3 regions of the Serratia sp. TSA_198.1 genome follow, and region 2 is predicted to be linked to each of the others. Evidence: predicted binding sites of a transcription regulator. Region 2 holds the regulator's gene; each other region holds the start of a gene.
What was found. The regulator CRP, encoded in region 2, controls carbon source genes, mostly activating them, when cyclic AMP is high. The targets are predictions, from matches to a motif close to ATGTGANNNNNNTCACAT.

Region 1: the regulator CRP is predicted to act here: its motif matches at 2,593-2,610, upstream of ACUTSW_RS08095 (CidA/LrgA family protein).
Region 3: the regulator CRP is predicted to act here: its motif matches at 4,038-4,055, upstream of ACUTSW_RS03875 (maltoporin).

What each region holds. Positions count from the first base shown of each region.
Region 1 is NZ_JBQZFP010000001.1:1,697,764-1,704,033, reverse strand. It holds gene ACUTSW_RS08110 (NAD-dependent malic enzyme) at 1-207, opposite strand, end outside; gene cdd (cytidine deaminase) at 429-1,313, opposite strand; gene ACUTSW_RS08100 (CidB/LrgB family autolysis modulator) at 1,451-2,146, opposite strand; gene ACUTSW_RS08095 (CidA/LrgA family protein) at 2,143-2,550, opposite strand; gene ACUTSW_RS08090 (MFS transporter) at 2,689-3,915, opposite strand; gene ACUTSW_RS08085 (sugar ABC transporter substrate-binding protein) at 4,099-5,175, opposite strand; gene metG (methionine--tRNA ligase) at 5,380-6,270, opposite strand, start outside.
Region 2 is NZ_JBQZFP010000007.1:12,418-25,010, reverse strand. It holds gene ACUTSW_RS21690 (aminodeoxychorismate synthase component II) at 1-237, shown strand, start outside; gene argD (bifunctional acetylornithine/succinyldiaminopimelate transaminase) at 369-1,586, shown strand; gene ACUTSW_RS21680 (YccS/YhfK family putative transporter) at 1,625-3,700, opposite strand; gene crp (cAMP-activated global transcriptional regulator CRP) at 3,755-4,387, opposite strand; gene ACUTSW_RS21670 (OsmC family protein) at 4,767-5,174, shown strand; gene ACUTSW_RS21665 (phosphoribulokinase) at 5,220-6,089, opposite strand; gene ACUTSW_RS21660 (YheU family protein) at 6,242-6,475, opposite strand; gene ACUTSW_RS21655 (hydrolase) at 6,472-7,452, opposite strand; gene ACUTSW_RS21650 (LysE family translocator) at 7,571-8,173, shown strand; gene ACUTSW_RS21645 (PhzF family phenazine biosynthesis protein) at 8,184-8,966, shown strand; gene tauA (taurine ABC transporter substrate-binding protein) at 9,082-10,077, shown strand; gene tauB (taurine ABC transporter ATP-binding subunit) at 10,087-10,854, shown strand; gene tauC (taurine ABC transporter permease TauC) at 10,851-11,687, shown strand; gene tauD (taurine dioxygenase) at 11,684-12,532, shown strand; gene ACUTSW_RS21620 (ABC transporter ATP-binding protein) at 12,559-12,593, opposite strand, start outside.
Region 3 is NZ_JBQZFP010000001.1:828,697-834,966, reverse strand. It holds gene ACUTSW_RS03890 (glycoside hydrolase family 53 protein) at 1-37, shown strand, start outside; gene ACUTSW_RS03885 (beta-galactosidase) at 89-2,149, shown strand; gene ACUTSW_RS03880 (PTS transporter subunit EIIB) at 2,219-2,539, shown strand; gene ACUTSW_RS03875 (maltoporin) at 2,682-3,947, opposite strand; gene ACUTSW_RS03870 (LacI family DNA-binding transcriptional regulator) at 4,214-5,287, shown strand; gene ACUTSW_RS03865 (metal-sensing transcriptional repressor) at 5,594-5,863, shown strand; gene ACUTSW_RS03860 (nickel/cobalt efflux transporter) at 5,872-6,270, shown strand, end outside.

The DNA.
Region 1 (6,270 bases), on a different contig from region 2:
GTTCTTGAAATCCTGATACTGACGATAGGCGCGCTCAACCTGCTCTTCGATGGTTTCCACCGCTTCAGGCAGTAAACCATGCAGGTTGAAATGGCTGCGTTCATCTTCAGTGAAGGCGCTGCCTTTGTTCAGCAGCGGAAATTCCAGCAGAATCGGGCCGGCGTAAGGGATGTAGAGGGGGCGTTTGCTTTCGTATTCAAGTTCCATTGTTTTGCTCTTCAACGTATCGGATAGCTTTTATGATGCCGATCCTAAAAGATCGGGAAAATATGTACAGCAATTGTTATCGGATCATGAGGTAAATTGGCGTAATTATCGACGATCACGTCCTAATTTAACTAAAGAAAGTGTTTTAAGACGTGAATGCCATTGTAATCGGCTTACGGGGCTGTTAACAGCGGCGCCGGGCGGCACCGCCGTGATCGGGATTAGAAAGTGATGCGACTGACGTCTTGGCAACCCAGCGCTTCCAGCGTGGCGCGGGTTGCATCCCACTGGGTGAGGATAGCGGTTTGCGGCTCGGCCAGTACCGCGCGGCGGATTTTCTGGCAGTCGCTTCCGGAGACGTTCAGCAGAATCAACGCGGCCTGCAGCGGCGGCAGGCTCGGGTTAAAGGCGGCGTTCTCCGCATAGCGCCCGGCGTAAATCGTGCCGTCTTCGGCCTCCAGTGCGACACCGCTGTGGGCGTTGCTGTAGGGGGCATGGCTTTGGTTAGCGGCGGCCAGCGCGGCTTTCTCCAGTTCGTCAGACAGCGTCAACTGGTAGCCCTGATCGACCCGGTCCATCAGCAGCGTGGCGATATCCAGATCTTTCGGGCCGAATGAATCCGGCAGATAGTCGCCAAGCGTGGCAGGCTCACGGCCGGGCAGGCGAATTTGCAGGCCGCTGCCGCTGTTCAGTTCGTTCATAAACTGGCGGCAGTGGCCGCAAGGCGTGTAGTTAACGGTGATGGAGACCAGGCCAGATTCACCGCGCAGCCAGGCGTGGGTCACGGCACACTGTTCTGCATGAATGGTTTGTTGCATCGGCGCACCGCTGAATTCCATATTGGCGCCAAAATAGAGATTGCCGCTCTGGCCGCGGGCAATGGCACCGACGTGGAAATGGGAGATCGGCGTTAACGAGCAGGCCGCCGCCAAAGGCAGCAGGGCAAATGCCAGAGCATCATCATCCAGCCCGCAGCGCTGCTTGATCGCGTCTACCTGCTCCGCGCTGAACATGGCCGGGAAATCAGGCGCATCAAAATAAGGCAGCAGGACGGATTGCAATGTCGCGGACAGTTCGCCGAAAGCGGTGTGAAAACGCGGGTGCATAGAAAATCTCTCTACAGGTTAACGGGATAACATTTTAGGCAGCCTTGAAGTAATAAAGTGTGACTTATATCTCTTTATTGATGAAATCACTGCAATGAAAACGATAAATGCGAGATGTATCGCAAGTTTCCAACCCTTTAACCGAACAGATGCAGCAGCACCGGGAAGACAAAGGGCGCCAGCAGAGAAGTAATAATCCCGCAGATCACCAGCGCCAGCGAGCTGAAAGCGCCTTCCTGATAGTCCATTTCCGCACAACGTGCCGTGCCTATGGCATGCGAAGCGGTGCCCATCGCCAGGCCGCGTGCCGAACGGGTGGTGATTTTCAGCATTCTGAACAGCGAATGGCCAAATACCGAACCGAAGATGCCGGCGAAAATAACGCAGACGGCGCTGATTGCGGGGATGCCGCCAAGGGATCCCGCTACCGCCATGGCGATCGGCGTAGTGACGGATTTCGGCATGATTGATGCGGCAATTTCCGGCGTTGCGCCCATCCACAACGCGATGGCGCCGCCGCTGATCATCGCCGTCATGCTGCCGATAAAGCACACTGCGATAATCGACTTCCAGCGAGCGCGGATCTGATGCAACTGCTCATACAGCGGGAAGGCCAGCGCCACCACCGCCGGTTGCAGCAAGTCGTTGAGAATTTTGCTGCCCTGAAAATAGCGTTCATAGGGAACGCCGGTCAGCAGTAGCAGGGGAATGATCACCGCCATGGAAACCAGCAGCGGGTTCAGCAGCGGCATCTTCAGCCGCTGAGCCAGCCAGCGAGCCGCGAAGTAGACCAACAGTGTCAACGGCAATGACCACCAGATTTCATGGATCATTTTTTACCCTCCGCAGGATCGTCACTGCCGATGATTTTACGTTCACGGTGAAAATAATGAGAGGTGCAGGCGACGACGATCAGCACCATCAGGGTGCTGATAACGCAGGAAACCACCAGCGGGCTGAGATGTTCGATGATTTGGTCGTAATAGTTCATCACGCCGACGCCAATCGGCACGAACAGCAGCACCATATAACGGATCAGCAGATGACAGCCGGGCTTGACCCACTTCGCCGGCAAAATTTGGCTGGAGAGCAGGGCAAACAGGATTAGCATGCCGATAATGCTACCGGGAATGGCGATCGGCAGTAGCGCCGCGATGGCATTGCCGGCAAACAAGCAGAGGTAGATAAGGACGATTGCCCTCAGGTATTTCCAGCACAGTGTAAGCACGTTGGCCATCACCTTTTCCCGTTTAACTGATGTATTCATCATACAATTAAACTGTGATCTGCGCCACAAATCACACCATGAATTCTCTCTATGACATTCATGCCCGTTGGGCAGGTTGGCAGCACCGGCTAAAGGTCGCGCGCAGTCTTATTCCACGTAGGTGGCAATAGAGTTCGGTTGCTGTTTCTGCGCCAGCCGGTGGCCGAGGAAAAAGAATAGCAGGCTCAATAACGCGGCGGCAATCAACATCAGGAACATCAATGGCGGTGCGGCGTAGCTGAGGATAAAACCGCAAAGCACCGGGTTGATGGCGCCCCCCAACGCACTGAGATTTTGCACGCCGTAGTAGCTGCCCTTCAGATGCGCAGGTGCGATAAAGTCGATAAACATATATTCCACCGGGATAACGATAATCTCCCCCAGCGTGAATATCGCCATGGCCACGGCCCACAGCCAGACGGATTGCCCTGCCAGCATGAAACCGATCAGCCCGACAATGAAAAAGAGTGTGCCCAGCGCCAGCCAGCGCAGCATGTTTTCCTGACGCATGCCCCGGCTCAGCAAATACTGCAACGCGATGACGATACAGGCATTGACGATCATCACCATGCCAATGATTTTGTACGCGAATTCGGCGTTCGATACGATAATCAGGTATTGCGACAGATAGCCGGTGAACTGGCCGAAAACGACAGCCCCCAGCGTACTGCCGAGCGTAAAGTAAATCAGCCGACGATCGCTGCGCAGGATGGACAGCGTCTGACGAAAATCAGGCAATGTGGTCGGCGCGGATTCGGCGGACGCAGGTTGCCTTGGGTGCAACTGCCCACGCAGACGAACACTCAGTGTCGCCACCGTCAATAAGGCCAGCCCACCGGAGAGGTAGAACGGCAGCAGCGGGTTCAGCCCGGCCACCATAACGCCCAGCGATGACCCCACAGCCCAGCCGACATTCACCAGCGTGTAATTGAGCGAAAAGGCTTTTATACGCTGCGTGACCGGCAGCCAGTCGGCAAAGCACGCTTTAATGGTGATGCCCAGCACCGAATAGGCCGTATGCAGGATCGCCAGTACCAGAACGATGCCTCCCGGGCGCGGGATCCACGGGATGGCGAAAAAGCTCAGGGCGAACAGTAAAATGGAAAGCAGGATCAATGTGTTTTTGTTGAACTTGTCCACCAGATAGCCGCCATACAGGCTGGCGAAAATGCCGATCGCCAGGCTGATGCCCAGAATAATGCCGACGCTTTTCGGCAACAGGTGGAAATGCCCGGTGAGGTAAATAGTAATGAACGGCAGCGTGACGCCGCGGCCAATGGTCAACACCAGCGAACTGGCCAGCAGTGCGATGATCAGCGGTGGGAATCCCTTCATGTCGGACCTGTTTATGCATACAGCCATTGAGCGATGTTGATAACATAGCTCATTTTGGCCGACTGGGAAGATGCTGTGTGAAAAAAAGAGGTTACGCCGACGCTTTTCACGCTGCTGTTGCCCCGAACAATAGGGGGCGCCGCATGCAGCGCCCCTACTTTATCTGGGGATAAGCGGAAGAGATTATTTGCCCGATTTGGACTGCAACGTGGCGAACCAGGGCTGGATAAAGTCGTTGCTGCTGCCCCAGCCCGGGATGATTTTTGCCAGCCCGGCCACGTTGACCGGCCCCGGCTGGCTGGCCAGCAACGCCTGCGGAATAGACGCAGCCTTGAACTCATAGGTTGCAGGCGTAGGTTCACCGGCAATTTTGTTCGCCACCAGACGCAGGTTTACCGCACCAATCAGCTTGGTATCCACCGCTACGCTGACTTTCCACGGGCTATTGGCTTCGCGCATCAGTTGCAGATCCTGATTGGAGATATCGATGCTGTACAGTTTGATTTCGGTACGGCCATTTTCTTTCAGTGCCTTGTAGGCACCCTGGCTAAAGGCGTCCCAGGTGCCCCAGATCGCGTCAATCTTGCCTTTCGGATATTTGGCCAGCACCGCGCCAACCTTGTTGGCGGTATCGCCCTGCACGTCCGATGACACTGCGCCGATCGATTCCAACTCATGAATGCCCGGATTTTGCTTCAGCAACTGCTGGTAGGCAGCCTGACGGCGCTCCATCGGCGGGAAACCGGCGACCCAAAGCTTGATGATATTGGCTTTCCCGTTAAAGTCTTTAATCAGTTGGCCGAACGACTCATTTGCCAGCGACGCGTCATCCTGTTGCGAAACCGTTACGCCGGGAATGCTGCCGCTGACGTCGGTATCAAATACGGAGACGGCAATGCCCGCCGCCGCAATGCGTTTGACCAAATCGGTGGAATAGGGCGCACGGCCCTGCGAGAGAATAATGCCGTCATATTTTTGGCTGACAGCCTGGTTCACGAAATCTTGAAAACGCGCGTCGTCACCGTTGCTGAGGAAGGTATCCACTTTGAAACCCAGCTTACGCCCTTCCTGAATGGCGCCGGCCAGAAACTGAGTGGTGTTGTCGTCGGAACCCAGATTGCGGATCACTGCAATGCGGATCGGCCCCTGATGCTGGGCGATGGCGGTTGGCACCGGAGCCGGCGTGGACGATTCTGCGGCGAACAGTGGCAGGGCGGCCAGCAGGCCAATGGCCAGTAGCGGTGTTTTTATCGTTTTCATTATTATTGGCTCCAAAAGCAGGTGATAGCTATCCCGGTAAGGGATTATTTATAGCAATCTTTACATCTGGACGTCTATATATAATGCTGAAATATATCGCTTGTGGGCGGCATATAAAATTTGCCTGCGATGGCGTCTTTTGAGCGGGGCACAAATAAAAAGGGCCGAGCGGCAGCTCGACCCTTAAGGCAACGGAAACGACGGTTACTTCACCTGCATTCCTGGCTGAGCACCGCTGTCCGGGCTGAGCAGGAAGATCTCTTTGCCGCCTGGGCCGGCAGCCATCACCATGCCTTCAGAGATGCCGAAACGCATTTTGCGCGGCGCAAGGTTGGCGACCATGATGGTCAGGCGGCCTTCGAGCGCTTTCGGATCAGGGTAGGCGGAACGGATGCCGGAGAAGATCTGACGAGACTCGCCGCCCAGATCCAACTGCAGTTTCAGCAGTTTGTCAGAGCCTTCGACAAAGTCGGCGCTCTTGATCAAGGCGATGCGCATATCAACTTTGGCGAAATCGTCAAAGGTGATGGTTTCCTGAATCGGATCTTCAGCCAGCGGGCCGCTGACCACTTTAGCCGCTGCCATGTCTTCTTTTGAAGCGCTGACCATTTCATTCACCTTGTCCAGGTCGATACGGTTGAACAGGGCTTTGAACGCATTGACCTGGTGGCCCAGCAGCGGCTGCTGGATCGCATCCCAGGTCAGTTCGCAGTTGAGGAAGGCTTCGGTACGTTCCGTCAGCGATGGCAGCACCGGCTTGAGGTAGGTCATCAGTACGCGGAACAGGTTGATGCCCATCGAGCAGATGGCTTGCAAATCGGCATCGCGGCCTTCTTGCTTCGCGACGACCCAAGGTGCCTGCTCATCCACATAACGGTTGGCCAGATCGGCCAGCGCCATGATTTCGCGGATTGCTCGGCCGGACTCACGGCTGGCGTAGGCCTCGGCGATGCTTCCTGCCGCGTCAACGAAGGTTTGGTACAGCGCAGGATCGGCCAGGTTATCGGCCAGTTGGCCGCCAAAACGCTTGCTGATAAAGCCGGCGTTGCGCGAAGCCAGGTTAACTACCTTGTTCACGATATCGGCGTTCACACG
Region 2 (12,593 bases):
GTATTTCGCGGGCTGAACAACCCGTTGACCGTTACCCGCTACCACTCGCTGGTGCTGGAGGCCGCCACGCTGCCGGCCTGCTTTGAAGTCACCGCCTGGAGCGAGCGCGACGGCGTTCGTGATGAAATCATGGGTATCCGCCACCATCAGTTGGCGCTGGAAGGGGTGCAGTTCCATCCGGAGAGCATCCTCAGCGAGCAGGGTCACCAACTGCTGGATAATTTCCTTAAAAGTTAATCAGTTAGTTTTTTTTTGCCGCCGAAGACGATTTGCGTTTGCCCTTTATTGGTTTTTTATGCATATTTTGTGATTATATTTTCACTTAATGGCAGTGGAAATACCGAATCACTTTTAGGGCGGACCCCATAATGACCGAAAAATACCCAGTAAGCCGCAGCACTTTTGATCAGGTTATCTTGCCTGTTTATGCACCTGCCCAGTTTGTCCCGGTGAAGGGCAAAGGCAGCCGCGTGTGGGACCAGCAGGGGAAAGAGTACATCGATTTCTCCGGCGGCATTGCGGTCACGGCGTTAGGGCACTGCCATCCAGCCTTGGTTGAGGCGCTGAAGCAGCAGGGCGAAACCTTGTGGCATACCAGCAACGTCTTCACCAACGAACCGGCGCTGCGGCTGGCCGGCAAACTGATTGATGCCACCTTCGCCGATCGGGTGTTTTTCGCCAACTCAGGCGCGGAAGCCAATGAAGCGGCCTTCAAGCTGGCGCGTCACTACGCCATTAGCCGCCACAGTCCGTATAAAACCAAAATCATCGCATTTTATAACGCCTTTCACGGTCGTACGCTGTTCACCGTTTCGGTGGGCGGGCAGGCCAAATATTCTGATGGTTTTGGCCCAAAACCGGCGGATATCGTGCACGTGCCGTTCAACGATCTGGCGGCGGTAAAAGCGGTGATGGACGATCACACCTGTGCGGTGGTGATGGAGCCGATCCAGGGCGAAGGCGGGATCACCCCGGTGGACGCCGAATTCCTCAAAGGCGTGCGCGAATTGTGCGATAAACACCAGGCGCTGCTGGTGTTCGATGAAGTGCAAAGCGGCATGGGGCGCAGCGGCAAACTGTTCGCCTATATGCATTATGGCGTGACACCGGATATTCTCACCACCGCCAAAGCGCTGGGCGGCGGTTTCCCGGTCAGCGCCATGTTGACCACCGAAGAGATTGCCTCGGTGATGCAGGTGGGTACCCATGGCACCACTTACGGCGGTAATCCGCTGGCCTGTGCGGTGGCGGAAGCGGCGCTGGACGTGATCAATACCCCGGAAGTGCTGAATGGTATCGAACAACGTCATCATCTGTACGTGCAGGCACTGCGGAAAATTGGCGAGAAATACGGTATTTTCAGCGACATTCGCGGCATGGGCTTGCTGATTGGCGCAGAGCTGACTCCGCCGTATCACGGCAAGGCGCGCGATTTCCTCACCGCCGCCGCTGCGCGCGGGCTGATGATCCTCAACGCCGGCCCTAATGTGATCCGCTTTGCGCCTTCTCTGGTTGTGGATCTGAAAGACATCGACGATGGCATGGCATTGTTTGAGCTGGCGGTGCAGGACGTGATTAACGCGTAATCTTATCTCGGAATGACAAGGGGCGCCGCAGGGCGCCCTTATTGATCGCGCAGTTTACGTTTCAGCCAGATGCCGTGATGCGGGCGCTGGCGCCAGGCCAGCGACGAAATGGTGTGCATGACGCTCAGGTGGGAGAGAATGCGGCGCAGGTGGCGCTCCATTTCGGTAACCGGCATTTCCGGGTGCAAATCCGGTGGCTGCATGATGCTGTTGCCGCTGCTCGGCCCGTCGTACTCCAGCCGCTGCTGGCAGCTTTGCAGCGCTATCTCGCAGGTTTGCAGATACTCCTGCGCCAGCTTGGGCGTCAGCATATAGTGCTCGCGTGCCAGAATGGTCATCGCGTTCAGGTGTTCGACAATAAACTGACTGTGCGTTACCCACAGGCGCATATCCGCCAGATAGCTGGATTCAAACCCCGGCTCCTGCATTGCCTGATTCAATGAGGTGAACAGCGCGTTGTGCGCCTGGTTCACCTGCATGCGAGCATAGGCCAGCGCGCTGGGATCGGGTTCCTGCTCTTCCAGCAGCAGGCGCAGTGCCTGTTGATCTTTCTCCAGCGCCTGATGGGCGTTCTTGCGCAGCAGGCCGCTTTGCCACTGTGGCCACAGCCAGATGGTGCCGCCGAACACCAACACGCAGCCGATCAGGGTGTCGATAAGGCGGGGGATCAGGAAATGTGTGCCGTTCAGCGCCAGCAGTTGCAGGGTATAGACCGCCGTCACCGTAAAGCCAATCACCGCCAGCCCGTAGTTTTTACGCGAAACCAGATAGGCCGCCAGCGTAATGACCAGCATCACGCTCAGGGTCGCGCCCTCGGGCATTTGCAACTGTAGCAGCCCGGCAGCGATCACCAGCCCGGCCAACGTGCCGAGCGCACGGTGCTGGATGCGAACCCGGGTGGCATTGTAGCCGTTCTGGCTCACCAGCATGACGGTCAGCAGGATCCAGTAAGGTTTTGGCAGATTGAAAACCATCCCCAGGCTGCTGCCCGCCGCCAGCATTACCCCCAGCCGTGCCGCATTGCGCAGGGCGTTGGATTTAAACGACAGGTAGCTGAACAGCGCCGGCCAGAACGGCAGGCGGTTTTGATTGGCCATCAGGTCGCGACGGTATAACGGATGCTGGGTGCGCAGCAGGCGAGCGATGCGGCTGAAGTGGTAGTAACAGAACTGACCCACCGGATTGTCGGGGTGCTGTGCGGCCACTTTTTCCAATGCTGCCAGCTCGTTGGTCATACTGAAGCGCTGGGAGTATTGATGATAGAGAATATCGTGCGCCACCGTGCGCAGCCGGCCGGCAATCACCTGCGCATTGCGGCGGATAATCGCCTCGGCCTGGCTCTGCTCCACCAGTTTTTGCACTTCTTCCGGCAGGTGCAGGCTGACGGTAATGTGTTCTTGTAAATCCAGCGCGACCTGAAAGGTTCGCTGCAGGCGTTTTTGCTCGAGATTATTGGCGTGCGGCAAAAAGTTGAGCTGCTGATACAGCAGGCTGATCAGGTCCATCACTTTTTGCTGGCGCACCAGCAGTGGCGGTAACGCGGTTTGCGGATCGGTATGTTGGGTTAACAGGGAATACTTGGCTTCGAAGTAGTCCGCCAGTTCCAGATAAAGCTGGCTCAACGATTCGCGCATCGGCTGTTCTTTCCACAGCTTGAACCAGAACCAGGTGAACAGGCCGTACCAGGCGGTACCCACCACATACAGTAAGGGGGCGTACCACAGCGGCACCGTGCCGGCCATGCTGAGAGAAAAGATGGCGGCGATCAACGCGGCGGGGAGCAGGCGGGCATGTAACGGGCTGATCTCGCCGCTGACGCCGAGCAGCAGAGCCAGGCCGAGCATCAACGCCGGCAGCGGCAATTGCCACAGCAACGCCTGCTGCAGCAACAGGCTGCTGAGTGCAAACAGTGAGCCGCCGACGATCAGGCGTTTGAAAAAACGTTTGTGGGGCGTGTCCAGCCCGGCGATGTTACAGCAGGCGGGAACCAGGGAAAACAGCAGGCCGAGTTGCAGGTGGCCGATCAGCAGGCCAAAGAGCACCGGCAGACACAGCACCAGCGTTTGCCGCAGTGCGTAATTGACTTCCGGGTGGTAAATCAGTCGACGCCACATGATCGGTCGGGGCATAAAAAAACGGCGCGAATCATCGCGCCGTTTTTTCAGTGATTAACGTGTGCCGTAAACGACAATGGTTTTGCCGTGGGCGGAGATCAGGTTTTGATCCTCCAGCATTTTCAGAATGCGGCCGACGGTTTCACGTGAACAACCGACGATCTGACCAATTTCCTGGCGGGTGATTTTGATCTGCATGCCGTCTGGGTGGGTCATGGCATCGGGTTGTTTCGCCAGGTTCAGCAGCGTTTGCGCGATGCGACCGGTAACGTCCAGGAAGGCGAGGTTACCCACTTTCTCTGAGGTCACTTGCAGGCGGCTTGCCATCTGCGCTGACAGGCGCATCAGGATGTCCGGGTTGACCTGAATCAGTTGGCGGAATTTCTTGTAAGAAATCTCAGCCACTTCACAGGCGGTTTTCGCCCTGACCCAGGCGCTACGCTCCTGGCCTTCTTCAAATAATCCAAGCTCGCCGATGAAATCCCCCTGGTTAAGGTAGGACAAGATCATCTCTTTACCTTCTTCATCTTTAATCAGCACCGCGACGGAGCCTTTTACGATGTAGTAAAGCGTTTCGGCTTTTTCACCTTGGTGAATCAGCGTACTTTTGGATGGATATTTGTGGATATGGCAATGAGACAGGAACCATTCGAGTGTAGGGTCTGTTTGCGGTTTGCCGAGAACCATTCGCTGTTATCCTCTGTTGTTATCGCTGCCTTGTGTCACAGGGGTCAGAGTTCCCTGTAAAACGTGCTGTCGCCGTTGTTTTAAGGGTGGCTGGCAGCAGGTTTTGAGGCGTGTCATAAATATACGCTGTCGCTCTAGCATATTAACTTGCCGGGAGAGCTGCAAGCTACATTCTATTAACATACCGGTAAAGGAGCCTTTCTCTGGGAGTTTCCCTGAAATCAGTGTCCCGGAAAGATTTATTGCGGCTCTGTTTGTAGCACAGAGTGAGGCGGGTGTCTCGTGTTGTCTTGCTTGCGCATGACCAGCATCAGGTTCCGTTGCCAGTTTCTATGCGAAAGCGTACTCTGATTTTAAGAAATTAATCGGAGTGACCAATATGCAGGCAAGAGTTAAGTGGGTGGAAGGGTTGACGTTTCTGGGGGAATCCGCGTCTGGCCATCAGGTGTTGATGGACGGCAACGCCGGCGATAAAGCCCCCAGCCCGATGGAAATGGTGCTGATGTCGGTGGGGGGATGCAGCGCTATCGACGTGGTGTCGATCCTGAAAAAAGGGCGTAATGACGTGCGTGATTGCGAGGTGAAATTGACCTCCGAACGGCGTGAAGAAGTGCCGCGCGTCTTTACCCATATCAACCTGCATTTTATCGTGACCGGCAAAGGTCTGACCGACAATATCGTTGAACGTGCGGTGAACCTCTCCGCCGAGAAATACTGCTCGGTGTCGTTGATGCTGAACAAGGCTGCCAGCGTGACTCACAGCTTTGAAATCCGCGACGTAGCGTAACGCGCAAGAATAAAGGGGCGCGGCCAACTGCCGCGCTCCGACCTATTACCCGATTTTTTTGCCTTCCAGCAGTTGCTGCACCAGCGGCGCCATGATCAGTTCCATCGCCAGCCCCATTTTGCCGCCCGGCACCACCAGCGTATTGATGTGCGAGATAAAAGAGCCTTGCAGCATCGCCAGCAGGTAAGGGAAATCGATCTGATCCAGCCCGCGGAAGTGAATCACCACGAAACTTTCATCCAGTGAAGGGATGGCTTTGGCGGCGAACGGGTTGGAGGTATCCACCGTCGGCACGCGCTGGAAGTTGATGTGGGTGCGCGAGAACTGCGGCGTGATGTAGTTGATATAATCCTCCATCGAACGCACCACCGAATCCATCACCGCTTCACGTGAATGCCCGCGCTCGCCGGTATCGCGGATCAGTTTTTGGATCCACTCCAGGTTAACGATCGGTACCACGCCGACCAGCAGATCGACATGTTTGGCCACGTCGGTATGTTCGGTAACCACGCCGCCATGCAACCCTTCATAGAACAGCACGTCGGTCGGCGCCGGCAGCGCTTCCCAAGGTGTAAAGGTGCCGGGGACCTGGTTATAAGGCACCGCTTCGTCGTAGGTATGAAGATACTTGCGCGACCGTCCGGTGCCGTTCTTGCCGTACTCGATAAAGCTCTGTTGCAGCAGACCGAAGTCGTTGGCCTCAGGCCCGAAATAGCTGATATGACGACCCAGATCGCGCGCTTTGCGGATCGCCGCGTCCATTTCCGGCCGGGTATAGCGGTGGAAGCTGTCGCCTTCCAGCTCCGCCGCGCGGATGTTCAACTGCTGGAATATCTTGCGGAACGCCACGCTGGTGGTGGTGGTGCCGGCGCCGCTGGAGCCGGTCACTGCGATAACGGGATGTTTGGCGGACATGGTGGTTGTCACTCCGTGTTAAATGCGCCGGCGTCAGAGTAGGGTTATTGGTCTGTTTGACGCCCTTTTCGCCAAGGGCAAAATTCCGCGCGCGGGTTTGCAATGGTTCATTGTTACCTGATTTTTTCCGTCAGTCATAGAACCGGCAGCCACTAATTTTCTTCCTGCCCGGCACGGAACTGCCCGCGCGGCATGATGTTGACGGTTTCATGCAGTTCTGACCATACCAGCAGGACCTCGCCGTTTTTCAACTGGCGGCGAACGTCTTCCACTTTTTGCTCCAGCGAACGTTCGTGTTCACCGTAGTCGGTGCCTTCGCGCAGCACAAAGGATTCGATCAGGCTGTTCAGGGTCTCGGTTTCCAGTTCTTTCCAGGGGATAATCACGGTGCGGGTTCCAGATAAGGGGAAAGCCAGGATGGAATGCGGTATTCCAGCCACATGTGGGGTTTGTTCAAACTGCCGCCGACAAAGCCGACGTGGCCGCCAAACTCGGTCAGCTGGTATTCAATGTTGCGCGGCAGGCCGGCGATGTCGGGGATCACTTCGTCGGTCATGAAGGGATCGTCTTTGGCATGGATGATCAGCAGCGGCGTCTGAATGGCCGGTAACAGCGGCAGCGCGCTGCAACGGCGGTAGTAATCGGTGGCGTCGCTAAAGCCGTGGACGCGTGAGGTGATGACATCGTCAAAGTCGCGGATACGGCGCAGCGCCCGGAGTTGCGGCAGCTTGAGCGGCAGGGTGTCGGGGTAGTGCAGCAGCTTGCGGGTGGCGTTTTGTTTCAACTGCCCGAGCAGATAGTGCTGATAAACGCGCGAGAACCCTTGATCCATTCGCAATGAGCAGGGCTCCAGCATCAAGGGTGCGGACACGATCACCGCCGCCTGCAACAGGCTGTCTGCCCCTTGCTGCGCCAGGTAGCAGGCCAGCATGTTGCCGCCGAGCGAGACGCCAACCGCCGCCGTCGGCACTTCGCCGTGAGTGGCGCGCAGCCACCGCAGAAAAAAGCGTGCATCCTCCGTTTCGCCGGAGTGATAGATGCGCTGTTTGCGGTTCGGTACGCCGCTGCAACCGCGAAAATGCATAACCACCCCGAGCCAGCCTTTTTCACGCCAGGCGTTGAGCAGGCCATGGGCATAGGGGCTGTAGAAGTTGCCTTCCAGCCCATGGAACAGTACCACGCGCGGCTTGCCGGCGGCCTGCGCCGGATCTTCGCTCCAGGCGAGATCGACAAAATCGCCGTCGGGCAATTCCAGCCGCTGCCAGTGCGGTTTCAACCGCACGCGGCGGCGCACCAGCCGTGGCAGCAGCGTTTGCAAATGTGGGTTACTGGCGCCGGTCAAAGGGCGAAAGGATTCATGCATAACCTGAGTAAAAATCTTATTGGCGGCTATTGTCTGATCAATAGCGCACTGTTAGCTTCAATACCATGAGTTAACAATAATACTGCAAAAAACGCCCCGGGTGAGGAGCACCCGCTTCATGGAACCGAGTTTATTTCTTTCGCTGTTAGGCTTCCTGTGGGTTGCCGCGATCACGCCTGGTCCCAACAATATGTTACTGACCACCTCCGGGGCCAATTTTGGCTTTATGCGCTCACTGCTGTTGATGATGGGCATTATGCTCGGCATGCAAAGCATTTTGCTGCTGGTGGCATTCGGCGTCGGTAGCCTGATTTTGGTTTACCCTGCGCTGCACCTGATCCTGAAAGTCCTCGGTAGCCTGTACCTGTTATGGTTGGCGTGGAAAGTCGCTACCGCCGCCTATGAAAAGCTGGAAACCGACGTGGCGCCGCCGCAGCCTATACGGTTGTATCAGGGCTGGCTGTTGCAGTTCCTCAACCCCAAGGCCTGGCTGATGGCATTGGGTGCGGTGGCGAGCTTCAGTCTGGCGGGCGATAAATATAACGCTTCTATTATGGCTATTTCACTGGGTATTTTTGTGGTGAATGCCGTCGCCGGGGTGATTTGGCTGGGGTTTGGCACGGTGATTGGCCGCTTGCTGCGCAGCAAAAAGGCCTGGATCCTCTTTAACCTTTCCATGGGGCTGTTAACCGCGGACTGTGTGTTACTTATCTGGCATTAAGGAATTGCGGATGACGGAAAATTACTTCCACGTAGTGGCGTTTACCGGCGAAGGCTTACGCGGCAATCCGGCGGGCGTATGCCTGCTGAAGCAACCCTTGTCGACTGCCGAGATGCAGGCCATTGCCAATGAGCTGTGCCTGCCGGAAACCAGCTTTGTCTGGGACGATGGCGACATGTCGGCTATTCGCTGGTTCACCCCGCAGCGTGAGGTGGATCTCTGCGGCCACGGCACGCTGGCGGCGGCGCATGTGATGTTCAGCGCGGTGAATCCGGCGCTACAGGATATCCGGTTTCGCTCGGCCGGCGGTGAGCTGTACGTTAAGCGTGATGCCGCCGACGGCGAACGGTTGATCCTGGATTTCCCTTCACGACTGCCGCAAAAGGTGGCAGAGCCGGCCGGGCTGGCGGCGCTGCTCGGCGTGAAACCGCAGGACGTGTGGCAGGCCACCGCGTTGTTGGTGCTGCTGGAAAATGAAGCCCAGGTGCGGGCGTTGCAGCCGGACATCCCGGCGTTAATCGCGCTGGCCGGCCGCGGGGTCATCGTCAGCGCACCGGGGGAAAAGGTAGATTTTGTCTCGCGTTATTTTACCCTCGACGGCGGCGAAGACCCGGTGACCGGCTCCGCGCACTGCACGCTGGCGCCATATTGGGCTGCACGCCTGGGGCGCCATAAGCTGCATGCCCGGCAGATTTCCGCCCGCGGCGGTGAGCTGTTTTGCGAATGGAAAGGCGATCGCACCTTGATTGGCGGCTATGCACGGTCGTTTTTACGGGGCGAGTTATCGTTCTGAATGTCATGGCATATTCCTCAAGGTAATAACGAGGTTTTTTTTATTCTTTTATCGCTTGTCGCCGCTCGGATAAAACTGTCAGCAACTGAACAGACTTTTATCAACGGAGCGGATCATGGCGAGCAAACTCTTTTCATTACGCGGTGTAACGCTGCTGGTGTTATCGCTCGGCGCGGCCAGTGCGCAGGCGGTCGACGTTACCGTGGCGTATCAAACCTCGGCGGAACCGGCCAAAGTGGCGCAGGCGGAAAACAGCTTTGCCAAACAGTCCGGTGCCACCGTTGACTGGCGCAAATTCGACAGCGGCTCCAGCGTGTTGCGCGCACTGGCTTCCGGCGATGTGCAGATCGGCAATATCGGCTCCAGCCCGCTGGCGGTGGCCGCCAGCCAGAAACTCCCTATCGAAGTGTTCCTGATCGCCTCGCAGCTCGGCAGTTCCGAAGCCCTGGTGGTGAAGAAGGACATTAAAGGCCCGCAGGATCTGATCGGTAAACGCATTGCGGTGCCGTTTATCTCCACTACCCACTACAGCCTGCTGGCTTCTCTCAAGCATTGGGGCATCAAGCCTGAACAGGTCAAAATCCTCAACCTGCAGCCGCCGGCCATCGCCGCCGCCTGGCAGCGCGGTGATATCGACGGCGCCTACGTCTGGGCGCCGGTGGTCAACGAGCTGGCCAAACAGGGCAAGGTCCTGACCGATTCCGCACAGGTTGGGGAGTGGGGGGCGCCGACGCTCGACGTCTGGGTGGTGCGCAAGGACTTCGCCGAAAAACACCCGGAGGTGGTGACCGCCTTTGCCGCCAGCGCGTTGAATGCCCAGAAAGCCTATCTGGCACAGCCGGAGCAGTGGCTGAAGGACAAAAGCAATCTCGGTACGCTTTCCCGTCTGAGTGGCGTGCCCGAGGATCAGGTGCCGGTGCTGGTGAAGGGCAACACCTATCTGCCGGTGGCTGAGCAGATTACCCAACTTGGTCAGCCGGTGGACAAGGCGATTCGCGATACCGCCGAGTTCCTCAAACAGCAGGGCAAAATCCCGCAGGTCGACAGCGATTACAGCGCCTATGTGACCGACCGCTTTGTGAAACAGGTGCAGGCTGCGCCGCAGTCGTAGGGGAGCCGCATGCTAAACGTTAACCATCTTTCAGCAGACTACCAGGGTCGCCCCGCACTGCGCGACGTCTCGTTCCAGATTGCCGCCGGGCAACTGGTGGTGGTGCTCGGCCCGTCGGGCTGCGGCAAAACCACGCTGCTGAATTTGATCGCCGGGTTTATCGAGCCTTCAGCTGGCAGCATCACGCTGGATGGAACGTCCGTTAACGGCCCAGGAGCCGAGCGGGGCGTGGTGTTCCAGCATGAGGGTTTACTTCCGTGGCGCAACGTGGTGGATAACGTCGAGTTTGGTCTGCAGTTGGCGGGTATCGGCAAGCAGCAGCGCCGCGAGGTGGCGCAGCAGATGTTGCAACGCGTGGGGTTGGCGGGTTACGAACAGCACTTTATCTGGCAACTTTCCGGCGGCATGCGCCAGCGAGTGGGCATTGCCCGTGCGCTGGCCGCCGATCCGCGCTTGCTGCTGCTGGACGAGCCGTTTGGCGCGCTGGATGCTTTCACCCGCGAGCAGATGCAGGAACTGTTGCTGACCATTTGGCGTGATACCGGCAAGCAGGTATTGCTGATCACCCACGATATTGAAGAGGCAGTTTTCCTCGCCAGCGAACTGTTGCTGTTGTCGCCAGGGCCGGGGCAGGTGGTGGAGCGCCTTTCGCTGAACTTCGGCCAGCGCTACGCCAACGGCGAGGCATGTCGGTCGATCAAATCCGATCCTGAATTTATCGCGCAGCGCGAATATGTGCTGGGCAAAGTGTTCCAACAGCGCGAGGCATTGCTATGAGCCTGCATTCCGCCCTCAAAGGCGTTGCCCAACCGCAGGTTGCGGCGCCGCGTCGTTTCCGCATACCGCGCAACCTGTTGCTGAGCGGCGTCACCTTGCTGGTGGTATTGGCTGTCTGGTGGGGCGTGACCGCACTGAACCTGATCAGCCCGCTATTTCTACCGGCGCCGCAGCAGGTGTTGCACCAGTTGCTGGTCATCGCCAGCCCGCAGGGCTTTATGGACGCTACGCTGTGGCAGCATTTGGCGGCCAGCCTGGGACGCATCCTGGTGGCGCTGCTGGCGGCGGTGATTATCGGCGTTCCGGTGGGTATCGCCATGGGGCTGAACGACACGGTGCGTAGCATTCTCGACCCGCTGATTGAGATTTACCGCCCGGTGCCGCCGCTGGCCTATCTGCCGCTGATGGTGATTTGGTTCGGCATCGGCGAAACCTCGAAAATTCTGCTTATTTACCTGGCGATCTTCGCCCCGGTTGCGCTGTCTGCCGTCGCCGGCGTGCGCAGCGTGGCACAGGTACGGGTGCGCGCCGCTCGCGCTTTAGGCGCCAACCGTTGGCAGGTGCTGCGTTTTGTGGTGTTGCCGAGCGCGCTGCCGGAGATTTTGACCGGCATCCGCATTGGGCTGGGCGTCGGTTGGTCGACGCTGGTGGCTGCCGAACTGATCGCCGCTACGCGTGGTCTGGGATTTATGGTGCAATCCGCCGGTGAGTTTCTGGCCACCGACGTGGTGTTGGCCGGGATCGGCGTGATTGCGATTATTGCATTTGGGCTGGAGCTGGGGCTGCGCGCCTTGCAGCGCCGATTGACCCCGTGGCATGGAGTACAGCAATGAACGAACGTCTGAAGATTACCCCGCTGGGGCCCTACATCGGCGCGTTGGTGGAAAACGTCGTACTGGCGCGGCCGTTGGGCGACGGCCAGTTTGAGCAGCTTTACCATGCATTGCTCAAACACCAGGTGCTGTTCTTCCGCAATCAGCCGATCACACCGCTGCAGCAGCGTGATTTGGCCGGGCGTTTCGGCGATCTGCACATCCATCCGGTTTACCCGCACGCCACCGACGTGGAAGAGATCATCGTGCTGGATACTCATGACGATAACCCGCCGGACAACGACAACTGGCATACCGACGTCACCTTTATCGAAAACCCGCCGCAAGGGGCGATACTGGCGGCGAAGACGTTGCCGTCTTTCGGTGGCGATACCTTGTGGGCCAGCGGCATCGCGGCCTATGAAGCCTTGTCTGAACCCTTCCGGCAACTGCTGGCCGGGTTGAAGGCGGAACATGACTTCACCAAGTCATTCCCGGAGCATAAGCATTTGTCGAGCGAAGAGGAGCACCAGCGCTGGCAGGTGGCGAAGCAGAAAAACCCGCCGCTGCTGCACCCGGTGGTGCGCACCCATCCGGTAAGCGGGCGGCAGGCACTGTTCGTCAATGAAGGTTTCACTACGCGGATTGTGGATCTGGCGCCGAAGGAGAGCGAGGCATTGCTGAAATTCCTGTTCGCCCACGTCACCAAGCCGGAATTCCAGGTGCGCTGGCGCTGGCAGGAGGATGACATCGCGATCTGGGATAACCGCGTGACGCAGCATTACGCCAACGCGGATTACCTGCCGCAGCGGCGCATCATGCACCGTGCGACCATTTTAGGAGATAAACCTTTTTACAAGGCGTGAAGCCGTGGGCGCAGCGTGCTGCGCTCCTACAATTCAAACTCGTTTGTCAGCCGTTCCAACT
Region 3 (6,270 bases), on a different contig from region 2:
GGGTAAAGTGCTGCCTTCATTAAAGTCATTTAATTAATTGCGTCGTCCGTAATAAAGAATTTCAGTGATTACTTTCTAAGGAATTATGATGAATAAATTTCCTCCTTTGAGTGCAAAGGTGCCTGGCCTATTGCATGGGGCCGACTACAACCCGGAACAATGGGTTAATTATCCGGGCATGGTGGAGAAAGATGTAGAACTGATGAAGCAGGCTAGCTGCAATATTATGTCGGTGGGGATATTCAGCTGGTCGAAGCTGGAACCTGAAGAGGGGAAATATCAATTCGCCTGGTTAGACGACGTGCTGAATAAGTTATATGAGCAGGGCATTCACGTATTTTTGGCTACGCCAAGCGGCGCACGCCCAGCGTGGTTGTCGCAGAAATACCCGGAGGTGTTGCGCGTAGGGCGCAATCGGGTACCGGCGTTGCACGGCGGCCGACACAACCATTGCCTGTCATCCCCGGTGTATCGCCGCAAGGTGAATGAGATCAACCTGGCGTTGGCTCAGCGCTATGCGCACCACCCGGCGGTGATTGGTTGGCATATTTCCAACGAATACAGCGGCGAGTGCCATTGCAGCCGTTGCCAGAGTGATTTCCGCGCGTGGCTGCAGCAGCGTTATCAGACGCTGGAGCAATTGAACGAGGCCTGGTGGAGCGATTTCTGGAGCCACACCTACAGCGACTGGTCGCAGATTGAATCGCCTGCGCCGCAGGGCGAGGTGTCGATTCATGGTCTGAACCTGGACTGGCGGCGTTTTTGCAGCACCCAGGCCACCGATTTCTGCGCGCAGGAAATTGCGCCGCTGAAAGCGGCCAATCCGGACTTGCCGGCCACCACCAATTTTATGGAATATTTCTACGATTACGATTATTGGCAGATGTCGAAAGTCATCGATTTCATCTCCTGGGACAGTTATCCGATGTGGCATAACCGGCAGGATGAAACCGGCCTGGCCTGCTATACCGCCATGTTCCACGACCTGATGCGCAGCCTGAAACAGGGCAAGCCTTTTGTGCTGATGGAATCGACGCCGAGCGTCACCAACTGGCAGCCGATCAGCAAGCTGAAGAAACCGGGCATGCATATTCTCTCCTCACTGCAGGCGGTTGCGCACGGTGCGGATTCGGTGCAGTACTTCCAGTGGCGCAAAAGCCGCGGCTCGGTGGAGAAGTTCCACGGCGCGGTGATTGACCATTCCGGGCGGCTGGATACTCGCGTCGGCAAGGAGGTGAGCGAACTGGGCCGGTTGTTGGCCGCCATGGCACCGGTCGCCGGTAGCCGGGTCGAGGCGCGGGTGGCGATTATCTTCGACTGGGAAAGCCGCTGGGCGATGGACGATGCCCAAGGGCCGCGCAACGCCGGGCTGCATTACGAGCAGACGGTGGTGGATCATTATCGTCCGTTCTGGGAACAGGGCATTGCGGTGGATATCATCAATGCCGATTGCGATCTTTCCGGCTACAAGCTGGTGATTGCGCCGATGCTGTATATGGTGCGCGAAGGTTTTGCCGCGCGGGCGGAGGCCTTTGTCCGGCAGGGCGGGCAGTTTGTCGTCAGCTACTGGAGCGGCATCGTCAATGAAAGCGACCTGTGCCATTTGGGTGGTTTCCCAGGGCCACTGCGGCCGTTGCTGGGGATCTGGGCGGAAGAGATCGACAGCCTGACGGATGACGAAACCAACAGCATTCGCGGCGTGCCGGGCAACGAGTTGGGCTTGCAGGGCCGCTATCAGGCGCGCCACCTGTGCGAGTTGATCAATCTGGAGGGCGCCACCGCGCAGGCGGTTTACGGCGGCGACTTCTATGCCGGCCGCCCGGCGTTGACGGTCAACCGCTTTGGCGACGGTAAGGCGTGGTATGTCGCTTCGCGCAACGATGCCTCTTTCCAGCGTGATTTCTTTATGGCGATAGCGCAACAGCTGGCGTTGCCGCGCGCACTGGATACGGCATTGCCGCCGAGCGTGACCGCACAGCGGCGTACCGACGGTGAATCCGAGTTCATTATCGTGCAGAACTACAGCGACAAGACTAAAGCCGTGGAGCTGCCGGGGGAGTATACCGATATGTCGAATGCTGAGGCTCTACAGGGTGAAATGACGTTGGCCCCCTGGGGCTGCCGCATATTGACCCGCAAGTTGGCCTAGTTTCTTCCCCTTGCGCCCGTTCAATCGAACGGGCGTTTTTTTACGTCTGTATCTTATGAGGAAATAACCATGGTCAGTTTAAAAGCCTTTACGCATTATTTCTCGCACCCGAAATCGCCGGTGGAAGATAATAACGTCGATATGCCGTTTTTAGAAACGCTGATGCGGCATTTGGGCGGCCGAGAAAATATCCAGCATGTCGATGCCTGTATTACTCGCTTGCGTGTAACGGTGACGGATTTAGCCAAAGTCGATACGGAAGGATTGCAACAGTCGGGAGCGCTGGGGGTGATTATTATTGGTCAGGAGGTGCACGCGATATTTGGCAAACAGTCAGATAATTTGCGTAAATTATTGGCGGAGCGTTTTTCAGTTAATCATCAGGAATAAAAAATAATTGGTAACCCCCCAAGGGGGTTACCAATGGACGACCGCAACCGGAGAGCATCGTCAAAGACACAGAAGATAATGATGAGAGAATTAAGCTACTGCCAATAAGCCAAGAGCCGTTATTTACCCTGAATTGTGCCTGTTACCACCAGGCTTCAACCTGCACGCCAAAGTTCCAGGTATTGCTGGCGGTGCCGTCCTTGAATGAATTGCCTTGCTCTGAATCGTTGAGATAGGAGGCGTATACGCGCAATTCAGGGCGGGACATGAATTCCGGTCCATCCGCCAACCCCAGCGCCAACGTGTACTTCTCGCCGCCTTGCTTGTAATGGCTGCCGTCTTTGTGGTCATCTTTCTGGTAGAAAGCGCCGGCTTCGCCAATGCCGCGCACGTACTGCGTGAACTGGTACTGTGCCCGACCCACCAGAGAGATCAGGTTACTCTTGTCGATCATATCGCTGAGATCGCTGGCGGAACCCCAGGTCAACACGTGGTTGAGGGAGAATTTATCGGTAATCGGGATCAGGCCGGTATTGATCACCCGGTAACCGGTGGCATCGCGGGTGTTGTTCCAGACGTCATACCAACCGCCGCCCTGGGACACCATGTTCTGCGCCAGGCCCTTGGTGGCGTATTGCAACACCATTTTGTTATAGCCGCCCAACATGTCCTGACTGATCTCGCCGGTCAGCATCACGCCGTTTTCCGCATCGTACAGGCCGCCGTACTCTTTTTGCTTGTTGGTCGGGTTCGGCATCGCATAATCGATACCAAACTCGGTCCAGGCGCCGGTCCACGGCTTCCAGCCGGCATAGCGCAGGTCGAGATAGTTGATGTTGAGGTCGTTATCGTTGTCGACGCGGTAGTCCACGTCGTTGCCGTCACCGCGGATCCAGGCGACGGAGATGGCGCCCGGCCCGAAGGAGAGGTTTTCCACGCCGGCGCCGGCACCTGAAATGTTCCAGTATTTGGTATCGATGATGTGCAGGTCATGACGCTGATAGTAGCGCTTGCCGCCCCAGATCACCGCGTTCGGGTCGCCCGGGATCAGCCCTTTGATTTGCAGATTAAGCTGACGCAGACCGAATTGCGCGTCATCCCCCAGCGTGGTTTCATTGTCGTTGGAGCCGTCCGACACCATGCTGACCATAGTGTCGAGATAGAAGCTGACGTCGTTCTTTTTGTAGACTTCGCTGCCCAGTTCGATCTCTCCGTAGGTATCGGATTCGTTGCCCAGACGGCCAATTTTGTTCTTCTGCCATTCTTCTAACCCACCATCCTGGGATACCCCGACCCCGGAGCGCAGATAGCCATGGAAATCGATCCCTGGGGTTTCGGCGGCAAAGGCGACCGGTGAGGAAAGCGCCATCGCCAAGGCGACAGACAATGTGCGTAGTCTTGTTTTCATGTATGCCTCATTATGTTTTTGTATTACGTTCACATCCACGCAGCAATAGAATGGCTAATCATGACAACAAACAATCGCGTTATTGATTTATTGTGATTTAGTGCAAATAAAACAGCAGGATTTGTAACGGTTAGTGAGAGAGATCACTAAGGTTTGATATGTGAACGAATAACTTTTTTGGAAATTTGATGGATGTGATCGGGGTAACTATGCGGTGAGGAGGGGGCCTGTTACAATCAATCCAGAGCAATCACAGGGAACGGATTATGAAGTCGAAAAACACCACGTTAGAGGATGTTGCCCGCCATGCCGGCGTGTCTTACCAGACGGTTTCACGCGTGTTGAACAAGTCAGCCAATGTCTCTGAAACCACGCGCCGCAAGGTTGAACAATCTATTGAGCTCCTCAGGTATGTGCCCAATCGCCTGGCGCAGCAGTTGGTGGGCAAACAGAGCCGAACGTTGGGGCTGGTCACCGTCTCCCTGGCTCTGCATGCGCCTTCGCAAGTGGCGGCGGCGGTAAAACGTTACGCCAATGCGGAAGGCTATCAGGTGCTGATTTCAATGATTGATGAGAACGTCAATCATGGCATTCAGGACTCGATCAACGATCTCAAGTCGCAGCGGGTAGAAAAGGTCATCATCAACGTACCGCTGGAGACGGCGGTGGCGGAAAAAATCGCCGCGGACAACGATGACATTACCTGCCTGTTCCTCGACGTTGACCCTTACAGTTCAGTGTTTAACGTTTCTTTCAACCCGGCGGACGGCACCCGCGCCAGCGTCAAGTACCTTTACGAGCTGGGGCACCGCGACTTTGCCTTGCTGGCTGGGCCGCAATACTCCATTTCGGCCAATTTGCGGCTGAAGAACTGGCAGGATGCGCTGCAGGATTATGGCCTGACGCCGGTCACGGTGCTGCACGGCAACTGGGATGCGCAAAGCGGTTACGCCGGCGCATTGCAGATGCTGCGTGAGACCCCGCATTTCTCGGCGGTGTTGGTGGGGAATGACCAAATGGCGCTCGGGCTGCTAAGCGCCTTCCATCAGAACCAACTGCCGATACCGGGGCAAAAGTCGGTGATTGGCTATGACGATGCTTATGAAAGCGCCTTCTTCTACCCGGCGCTGACCACCGTCTCGCTGGATCTGGATTTGCAGGGCAAGGAAGCGGTCAGGAAGGTGCTCAACACCAGCGAGAGCGAGCTGTCGCGTGCGTCATCGATTCTGTCGGCAAAGCTGGTGATCCGCAATTCCACCGGGCCGCGCGAGCATAATGACAAGGATTTGAAGCAGATTGCCGAACAGCTGCGCCTGTTGGCGCAACGCCTGGAGCAGTGATCGCTGCCAGACGTTGTTCGACATCGATATTACCCGGCTCCGGTGTTTGCGTCCCAAATCGCCAGTCGGCGCGAATCGGCAAGCGCTCTCAAGACCGCTGAATGCAGATCCGCGCCGACTGACATCACGCCCAATGCACCCATGCCGCCCTCTGGTGTAACGATCTCCATTTATCTACCTCGGCCAGCCTCCCATCGAAGTGCGCTCACAATCAGTGCAATGACCTTCAAACATACCCTCGACGACGGGTGCGATCTCAGTAGATACCAGGTATATTCATCCTATCCCCCCCCATAGGATGCAACTATGCATCAACATGAAACACACCCCGATATCATCAAGCGACTCAAGCGTGCAGCGGGTCATCTGAACAGTACAATCCTGATGCTGGAAAATGGAAGAACCTGCCTTGATATCGCACAACAGCTTCAGGCGGTTGAAAAGGCGGTGACTAATGCAAAAAAAACGCTCATCCATGATCACCTCGATCACTGTCTGGATCACGCCGTGAAGGCTGACGGGGAAGTATCACCGGCAGTTATCCGTGAATTTAAAGAAATAACAAAGTATCTCTGAGGTGCGTCATGCCCGATTTTTCCTCCCTGCTGCAGCAAGGCGTGGGTAACGCCTGGCTGTTTATCCCCAGCGCTATTTTGCTGGGTGCCTTGCATGGTCTTGAACCTGGACACTCCAAAACGATGATGGCCGCCTTCATTGTGGCTATTCGCGGCACGATGAAACAGGCGGTTTTGCTGGGGCTGGCGGCGACTGTCTCGCATACGGCGATAGTGTGGCTAATCGCTTTTGGCGGCATGTATTTGAGCCGTCAGTTTACCGCAGAGGCGACAGAACCTTATTTTCAACTCTTTTCCTCGATCATTATCTTGGGTACCGCACTTTGGATGTTTTGGCGTACCTGGCGGGGTGAACAACAGTGGAAAGCCGAACAAGCTTATGAGCATGAACATCAGGGCCATGACGAA